Regions from separate parts of the Pantoea sp. S-LA4 genome, predicted to be linked through region 3. Evidence: predicted binding sites of a transcription regulator. Region 3 holds the regulator's gene; each other region holds the start of a gene.
The links. The regulator Fur, encoded in region 3, represses iron uptake genes when iron is present. The targets are predictions, from matches to a motif close to ATAATAATGAGAACNACTATCAA.
Positions count from the first base shown of each region.

Region 1 (2,206 bases), 700 kb from region 3:
TGCAGTCCAAAAGCGCGAAGCATGGTGTCGAGTTTGACGCCGGTTTCGCGCCATTCTGATTCGGGTTGTGAGTCAGCTACGATGCCAGCGCCAGCAAACAGTCGCACGCGCGGGCCATGCACCGTGCCGCAGCGAATGGTCACGACCCATTCGCCATTGCCCTGATCGTCGCACCAGCCGACAATGCCGCCAAACAGCTGACGTTCGAACGGTTCGAGTTGCCGAATCAGCTGTTGGGCGCGCTGATGCGGGAAGCCGCTCAGGGCGGGGGTCGGATGGAGCAGACAGGCCAGCGACAGCGCATTTTCACGAGAGTCGAGCACCTCGCCCTCAATCAGGGTGGCGAGATGCCATAGGGTTGCGGTGGTGATCAGCGACGGCACCTCTGGCACCGACAGCACCCGGCTGCGCGCTTGCAGCGTATTGCGCATCGCATCGGTCACCAGCTTATGCTCATGGCGATCTTTGTCTGAGCGCATCAGGCTATCGCCTGCCGCCTGGTCCAGCTGTGGGTCGGCATCACGGCGGGCCGAACCGGCCAGCGGACAGGAACTGAAACTGTGGCCCTGTTTGCGGATCATCAGTTCCGGGCTGGCTCCGACCAGCGCACCGCCTTCCGACAGCGGCAGATGAAAGTGGTAGCTGTTCGGGTTCTGCGCCACGATGCGTTGCATCAGGGCCGCGGTATCCACCGGCTGTTCAGCGGTGATATCCATCAGCCGCGACAGCACTACTTTATCCAGCTCGCCACGCTGCGTGGCAGAGACCGCCTGCGCCACCATATCGGTGAAAATGTCATGATCCGGTACCGCCGTGCGGCGGCGTACCTGCGGCAGATCGTTTTCACGGATTGCGGTTGCCGCGTGCAGATCGGCGCGGTTAAAGGTTTGCCAGGACTCAGGGATAAACAGCGCCGAGGGCTGATTGACGTCAAACGGAATCGCACCTACCAGAATCGGATGGGTAATGCCCTGTTTTCTGGCCGAGGCGAAATGGTGCTGCAATTGTTGCTGAAAATCCCCTGTCAGCGCATCGCCATCGTTGACCGGGGTGGTCAGCGTGGTGAAACAGCCTTGCGTGGTCAGGCTTTGCCAGGGAGAGGTAAACAGGAAACCGCGGCACAACGCGGAGAAATCCTGCAACAAGGGATGTTCAAACGTCAACGATTCCACCATAATTTTCACCTATAAATGATAAGATAATTAATAATGATTATCATTTGTATTGTGGCCCAGTAACCTACGTTGATTAGCCGGAAGTGTCAATAAATACGCGGTGTTTCGGCTGCGTTTTCCTGTTAAATCAGCACAAACAGCAGGGCAAATTGCCAGCAGAAAAGTGGACTGAAATTTATGACTAAACGTGGTGTAAAGGCGGCAATCGCGCTGTTTTTCTTCTGTATCAGTTTCGCGGCGGCGGCTCACAACGGCTGGCCGCGCACGATAGCCGGCGCAAAAGGCAGTGTGACCTTATCCCAGGCGCCAACCCGCATTGTCTCGACCAGCGTCACCCTGACCGGATCGCTGCTGGCGATCAATGCTCCGGTGATCGCCAGTGGCGCAACGGCACCCAACAGCCGGCTGGCCGATGGGCAGGGGTTCTTCCGTCAGTGGGGCGAGGTGGCAAAACAGCGCGGCGTAAAACGTCTCTATATTGGCGAGCCCAATGCTGAAGCGATTGCGGCGGAAGCACCGGACCTGATTGTGGTCAGCGCCACCGGCAATGATTCGGCGATCAAACTGGTCGATCAGCTGACCGCTATCGCACCGGTTCTGGTGATCAACTATGACGATAAGAGCTGGCAGCAGCTGGTGACGCTACTGGGTGAGGCAACCGGTCATGAATCTGACGCCGCCGCCCGCATCAGCGCGTTTGATGCCCAGGAAAAAGCGCTTAAATCCGCCTTAACGCTGCCGCCGCAGCCGGTTTCCGCCCTGGTCTGGAACGGTGACGGTCGCGCCGTTAATCTCTGGACCGAGGCATCGGCGCAGGGAAAATTGCTGCAGCAACTGGGGTTCACCCTGGCCACGCCGCCAGCCGACATGCAGCACGGTCACAGCATGGGGCAGCGTAAAGACATTATTCAGCTGTCAGGGGAAAATCTGGCGGCGGGACTGAATGGCCACACCTATCTGCTGTTTGCCGCTGAGCCGCAGACCGCAGAGCAGGTGATGAAGAACCCTTTCCTGGCGCAGACCCCAGCGGT
Region 1 is NZ_JBTLRC010000002.1:186,111-188,316, forward strand. Features, by position in the region: gene ACX3P5_RS01775 (isochorismate synthase) at 1-1,175, opposite strand, end outside; gene fepB (Fe2+-enterobactin ABC transporter substrate-binding protein) at 1,353-2,206, shown strand, end outside.
Region 1: the regulator Fur is predicted to act here: its motif matches at 1,203-1,225, upstream of ACX3P5_RS01775 (isochorismate synthase).

Region 2 (2,206 bases), on a different contig from region 3:
TTAACTCGTCGCGATTCCACTCAGCACCCAGCGTCACCGTCTGTTCCCGCACTATCTCCAGCGGGAAACTGACTTCGCCACCGGCGCGGTAACTCTCGAAGCGGCTGGTGGAGAACGTCGTGCTGTTAATTCGTCCCTCACCGCTGCCTGCGGTTCCTTCGTTGAGGCGGGTATTGTTGGTTTTTTCATAATTGAAGGTCAGTTTCGACTGGCCCCAATCCCAGATCCCGTTGTGGGCAATGCCATAGGTCTGACGATAAAGACGGTTAGTTTCTGAACCATCCAGCGATTCAATCAGAGCATTGCCCGCACCGTTGCTGTATTGGGTATCGCCAGCATATATATTGCCCTGACGGCTGTAACCGTAACTGAAATCAACCACCTGCAACGGCGTTAATTTCCAGGAGAGTACGCCATTAATATCTTTATTGCGCACGCCTTCGCGTCCGGCGGCGGCAGAACCATTCTGCGACTGGTTGATATCAAAAGCATCACTGTCGGTTTTATTGATGTTGCCGTAGAGCCGCATGGTAAGCGCGTCACCGGCCAGCGGACCGCTGAGATTAAAGTTGGCGCGGCGGGTAGCGCCTTCTTTGTCATCTTCCGGCTGATTGGTGAACAGTGACAGCGAGCCATGCCAGTCATCCGTCGGGCGCTTTGTGATAATATTGACCACGCCACCGGCAGCGCCAGAGCCATAACGGGCAGCCGCCGGCCCGCGGATCACTTCGATGCGCTCAACCATTTCCGCCGGTACCCAGTTAGAGTCACCGCGCGAATCCCGCTCGCCACGCCAGCTGTAACGCACTGAGTTTCTTGAGGTCGTCGGTACACCATCAATCAGAATCAGGGTATTTTCCGGTCCCATGCCGCGAATGTCGATCTGGCGGTTATTGCCGCGGACGCCGTTGGCGCTGTTGCCGGTGAGGTTAACACCCGGCATTTTGCGGATGATGTCGGACAGGTCATTAACCGGCGGGTTCTTTTCAATATCCTGCGCGGTAATCACCGAGACGCCAGGCTGTTGCTTTAACTCCTGTTCAGCAGTGACCAGCATAGTCTGGTCGTCGGCCAGCATTTCTGTCTCAGCGTCGTTCGCGGCAGAGGCGGAAGAACTTAATATTCCCGCCAGTAGCAGCGCAACGGGGCGCTTCCGGACATGCATAGTTACATTCACTTAGAAAATCTCCCTGAATCGTTAAGGTATGTAAGCAAATGCGTATAATAATGATAATGATTATCATTTTACAACTATAATCGGGAACTTTTCCGTTATCGCTTGCGATGCATAAGGGAAGGGCTTGAGGAGAAGTGCAGAATCATATCCCAGCATTCAGCGCGCCAGACCACACGCAGAAATCAGGCTACGCAGTGCGTAATCCCAGCGCACAACGTGGTCCTGCCGCATTCCGGATTAGCCAGGCAACATCTGCCGCAATGGCGTTTCAGCCAGCCGCGGACACGCTGCCTGTGTTGGCGCAGGCCGTTATTCAATGAACCAGAAAACCGCCAGCGATCAACGCTGCGGGAAACTTCCGCAAAATCCGCTTCTGGTGACGACAAAGAGAGAGGATTAACCGGCAACAGGATAACGCCTTGATAGGCGCTAACAATGTATAGCCGACGAGTAGGGCGGTGATGATCCATGCAAGAAGTTAAGAGGTTGTGGGCCAGGTGGTGCTGCGGAATAAGATCATGACCAATGAGCAGATGCGGGCCTGGCTCTCTGCTGATCAGTGAACAATGTCGGTATAAAACCGGCTTAAACTGTGACCCTCGTCACCTAATACCCAGAGCGCGCTTTACTTCAATAACAGCCAAACTCTATTGTACCCCCAGAAATGTGAGCGCATAACAATCAGGAAAAGGCAGTGATCATGGAGGACGCTACCTTAATGCAGCACGGTTGCCGACGCACAAAGCATCATGCAACAGCGTATTTAGCCTGAGCAGAGGCTCGTCGTGTCTCTTACCTGTAATCTCAGCAATCTCCTGGCATTACAGGCAGAACAGGGTGGAAGCGAGTTAAAAATCTCCACTATCACAGCGGCTTTGGTGTTCTGAAGCGTGCTGGCAGCATGCCATTACCTCTCTGCTACAAGCACGAGCAGGCTGTTTTCAGGCTCAACAGAAGGTGAGTCTGGCAGGAGGATCACGATGAAGCGCTCACAACTCACACAGGTAATGGCTTAAAATGTTACTCGCT
Region 2 is NZ_JBTLRC010000004.1:289,340-291,545, forward strand. Features, by position in the region: gene ACX3P5_RS21900 (TonB-dependent siderophore receptor) at 1-1,165, opposite strand, end outside.
Region 2: the regulator Fur is predicted to act here: its motif matches at 1,222-1,244, upstream of ACX3P5_RS21900 (TonB-dependent siderophore receptor).

Region 3 (2,206 bases):
TGATCCAGAAACAGCTGGGTAAAGACGTTGCAGAAGTCCACGACATCGCGAAAAGCACTAAAGAAGATCTGGAAGCGTTTGACATCCTGCTGCTGGGTATCCCGACCTGGTATTACGGTGAAGCGCAGTGCGACTGGGATGACTTTTTCCCGACGCTGGAAGAGATCGATTTCAACGGCAAACTGGTTGCCCTGTTTGGCTGTGGCGATCAGGAAGATTATGCCGAGTATTTTTGTGACGCGATGGGCACCATCCGCGACATCATTGAGCCGCATGGCGCCGTGATCGTCGGTCACTGGCCAACCGAAGGTTATCACTTCGAGGCCTCAAAAGGTCTGGCGGATGATACGCACTTCCTGGGCCTGGCCATTGATGAAGATCGCCAGCCTGAGCTGACCAATGCGCGCGTTGAGCAGTGGGTGAAGCAGATCTTTGATGAACTGCAGCTCAAAGAGATCCTCGAAGCCTGATGCTCTCCGCCTCAATGTGAGCGCCAGCTCACATTGAGGCAATGGAAATTCCTATAGAAATAATAGCCACATTTTTTTAACTTTCTTCGTTTAATCTGTAGAATACCCGCATCGATCTTCCGCTTATTTTCTCTGGCAGCAGATAGGGCTAAGCGAAATGTTAACAGACTCCTGCAGAAATCCTCCCCGGCTCGGTGACGTATCCCATACAGCCCATGGTGATTTAGGCACTCCCCTCGGTTTTCATTTCACGGCTTCAGTTCTATAATGAGACGCAAATGAGAATGGGTGTAGATCGACATTCAAGGCCAAGCGCCACAAAAGTGAATATTAGTAACAGGACAAAATCCGCATGACTGACAACAATACCGCATTAAAGAAGGCTGGCCTGAAAGTCACGCTGCCCAGACTGAAAATTCTGGAAGTGCTTCAGGAACCTGAGTGCCATCACGTCAGCGCGGAAGATTTGTACAAACGCCTGATCGATATCGGCGAAGAGATTGGTCTGGCCACCGTTTATCGTGTGCTGAACCAGTTTGATGATGCCGGCATTGTGACCCGTCACAATTTCGAAGGCGGCAAGTCGGTGTTTGAACTGACTCAGCAGCATCACCACGATCACCTGATCTGCCTGGACTGCGGTAAAGTGATCGAGTTCAGCGATGAGTCGATCGAAACCCGTCAGCGGGAAATCGCGACCCGCCACGGCATTAAGCTGACGAACCACAGCCTTTATCTCTATGGTCACTGCGCGCTGGGTGACTGCCGTGAAGATGAAACGCTGCACGATCAGTAACACTGATCCTGCCTGATATAAAAAAACCGGTTCACAGACCGGTTTTTTTTCGTCCTTACTACGCCGGGTCGTCAGGCGACCAGCGTTTCCTGCAGGTAACGCCAGCGCGGAATCGAGGTGCTGCAGTCGAGAATCGCCAGCGCGATGCGGCTCTGATTATCGCCATTCAGCATCTGCATCTCCCGATACTGTACCGTCACTTCCTGATCGTGATGTGAAATAATGACGTGCTCACAGGTGGCGATACGCATGCCTTCCCGCTTGCCGTGCAGCTGACGGAAAAGTTCTTCCACTTCGTTCAGGTTTAGCTGATTTCCCCGTGGCGTTACCATGCGAAATTCAGGGTGGAAATAGGACATCATCAGTTCAAAACTGTCATCGGATCCGGCAGGCTGATTGAAAATACGTTCAATAAGCTGATGTAAAACGACGACACTGTGTTTGGCTTCCTGGGCGAGAACGGTCATTTTTTTTCCTTATATCACTCGCTGCGCTCTGTCTGAGTGCGCATAGCCTACCTGAACGCCGATAATTCACATCTGGTAATTGATTAATTTTTTTAAACTCAGATTTCTCTCACAAATTTGTAACAACCACGGAACCCGGCTTGCAGCACAAACCTCGGCGATGGCAGAAATCAGGACAATAAAAAAGGGCGATAAGTCGCCCTTTTGTCATTTTATCAGCCAGCGTTAATGATTATTCGCCGCTTTTAGTCCAGGTGTCTCGCAAACCGACGGTACGGTTAAACACCAGCTGTGACGGCTTCGAATAGACGCTGTCGGCACAGAAATACCCTTCACGCTCAAACTGATACGGTGTGGTTGCTTCCACATCGCGCAGGCCCGGCTCAACAAAGCCCTGTTTGATGGTCAGTGAATCCGGATTGATGACCGACAGGAAATCGTCTGCCGCGGCCGGGTTTGGCACGCTGAACAGG
Region 3 is NZ_JBTLRC010000002.1:885,713-887,918, reverse strand. Features, by position in the region: gene fldA (flavodoxin FldA) at 1-470, shown strand, start outside; gene fur (ferric iron uptake transcriptional regulator) at 823-1,266, shown strand; gene ACX3P5_RS05015 (hypothetical protein) at 1,338-1,733, opposite strand; gene glnS (glutamine--tRNA ligase) at 1,966-2,206, opposite strand, start outside.

Region 4 (2,206 bases), 700 kb from region 3:
CCAGCACAATCAGCATCGGGGCACCGAGAATCGCCGTCACAATCGACACGCGCAGCTCGCCCGGCACCAGCACCCGGCCGAGAATATCGGCGGCCAGCAGCAGACAGGGCGTGATAAGAAGGGTACCCGGCAGCATCCAGCGATGATCGTTGCCGAGCAGCCAGCGTGCCAGATGCGGCGTCATTAATCCGACAAAGGCAATCGGGCCTACCGCGGCCGTCGCGGCCCCGCTCAGCAAGGCAATCGCCAGCAGTCCAATCAGTTGGGTGCGGACAACGCGGGTCCCGAGCGCCGTCGCCATATCACCGCCCATGCTGAGGCTGTTGAGCGACCGGGCCAGCAGCAGCGCCAGCAGAGAGCCGACCACCACCGCGGGAAACGTCGTGCGCAGAATGGCAAAATTGCGGATATCCAGCGACCCGCTGTGCCAGAAACGCAGGTGGTCGTAGATGTCAGGATTAAGCAGCGACAAGCCGGAGGTTAAGCCTTCCAGCACCGCGCCCAGCGCGACCCCGGCCAGCGTCAGCCGTACCGGATTGACCCGCCCGCCACCGACCGCCCCGGTCAGCGCCACCAGCAACGACGCCAGCAGCGCGCCGCCAAAGGCAAAACCGAGCCAGTCAATCGGGGAATCCGCACCATAGAGCGCAATGCCGATCACTACCGCAAAACCTGCACCGGCATTAATCCCCAGGATTCCGGGATCGGCCAGCGGGTTGCGTGTCAGGCTCTGCATCAGCGCGCCCGCCACGCCCAGACCTGCGCCCGCCAGCAGCCCGGCCAGGGTACGCGGCAGCCGGGCATCACGCACAATGATGCAGTCTGCGCTGGAGCAGTTGGTCAGCAGTGCCTGGGTGACATCATGGAAGGCTATGGATTTGGCCCCCAGCATCAGGCTGAGCGCGAGGAGCAGCAACAGCAGCATCCCTGAGCCTGCTATTACATGGAATTGACGCATCACAGTTAAACCTTTACGGATTCAATGGCATCGGGATGGAAACCATTATGATAATGATACTTGTTATCGTTATTACGCATTTTTTGTATGTTACCATGACTCGCAAACTCAATGATGAGGAAAATGGGTGCAAAAAGGCGACGTTATGAACAAACCCTCCCACTTTATCGATCTCAGCCTGCTGAAAACCCATCCCGCTTTTCGCGCCGTGTTTATTGCTCGCTTCATCTCGATTGTCGCGCTCGGTATGCTGGCGGTCGCCGTCCCGGTGCAGATTCAGCAGTTAACGCAATCGCCGTTGCTGGTGGGTCTGGCGGTCACGCTGGCCGGTGCCGGTATGTTTATTGGCCTGCTCACCGGTGGCGTACTGGCCGATCGCTATGAGCGCCGCCGCCTGATCCTGTTTGCCCGTTCAACCTGCGGCCTCGGTTTTGTCGCCCTGTGTGTGAATGCGCTGCTGCCTGCTCCGTCGGTGATCGCGGTGTTTGTGCTGGGCCTGTGGGATGGCTTTTTTGGGGCGATCGGCGTGACCGCGCTGCTGGCCGCCACACCAGCGCTGGTCGGCCGCGAAAACATTATGAAAGCGGGCGCGATCACCATGCTGACGGTGCGCTTTGGCGCCATTCTGTCACCGGCGATTGCCGGGCTGGTGATCGCCCACGGCGGCGTGGCCTGGAACTACGGACTGGCGGCGCTCGGCACCTTGCTGACGGTACTCACTCTGCTGCGCCTGCCGACGCTGGCCCCACCGCCACAGCCGCGTGAACATCCGCTGACCGCCTTATCCGCCGGAATGGGTTTCCTGTTTGCCAGCCCGATAGTCGGTATGGCGGCGCTGGTTGGCGCGCTGGTGACCTTAGCCAGTGCGGTACGCGTACTCTATCCGGCACTGGCGCCGCACTGGCAGGTCGGGCTGGAGCAGCTGGGGCTGATGTATGCCGCCGTGCCGCTCGGGGCCGCGGTCGGAGCCTTAACCAGCGGCCGGCTGGCGCAGTCAGCGCAGCCGGGCCGCCTGATTCTGGCCAGCGCCATTGCCGCCTTTATTGCCCTTACCCTGTTCAGCCTGATGCCGTGGTTCAGCCTGAGCCTGGTCTGCCTCGCCGCGTTTGGCTATTTCAGCGCCATCAACAGCCTGGTGCAATATGCTCTGATCCAGACGCTGACCCCGGATGCGCTGCTTGGCCGGATCAACAGCCTGTGGACAGCGCAGAACGTCACCGGTGACGCGATTGGCGCGGCGATGATTGG
Region 4 is NZ_JBTLRC010000002.1:188,601-190,806, reverse strand. Features, by position in the region: gene fepD (Fe(3+)-siderophore ABC transporter permease) at 1-958, opposite strand, end outside; gene entS (enterobactin transporter EntS) at 1,104-2,206, shown strand, end outside.
Region 4: the regulator Fur is predicted to act here: its motif matches at 1,006-1,028, upstream of fepD (Fe(3+)-siderophore ABC transporter permease).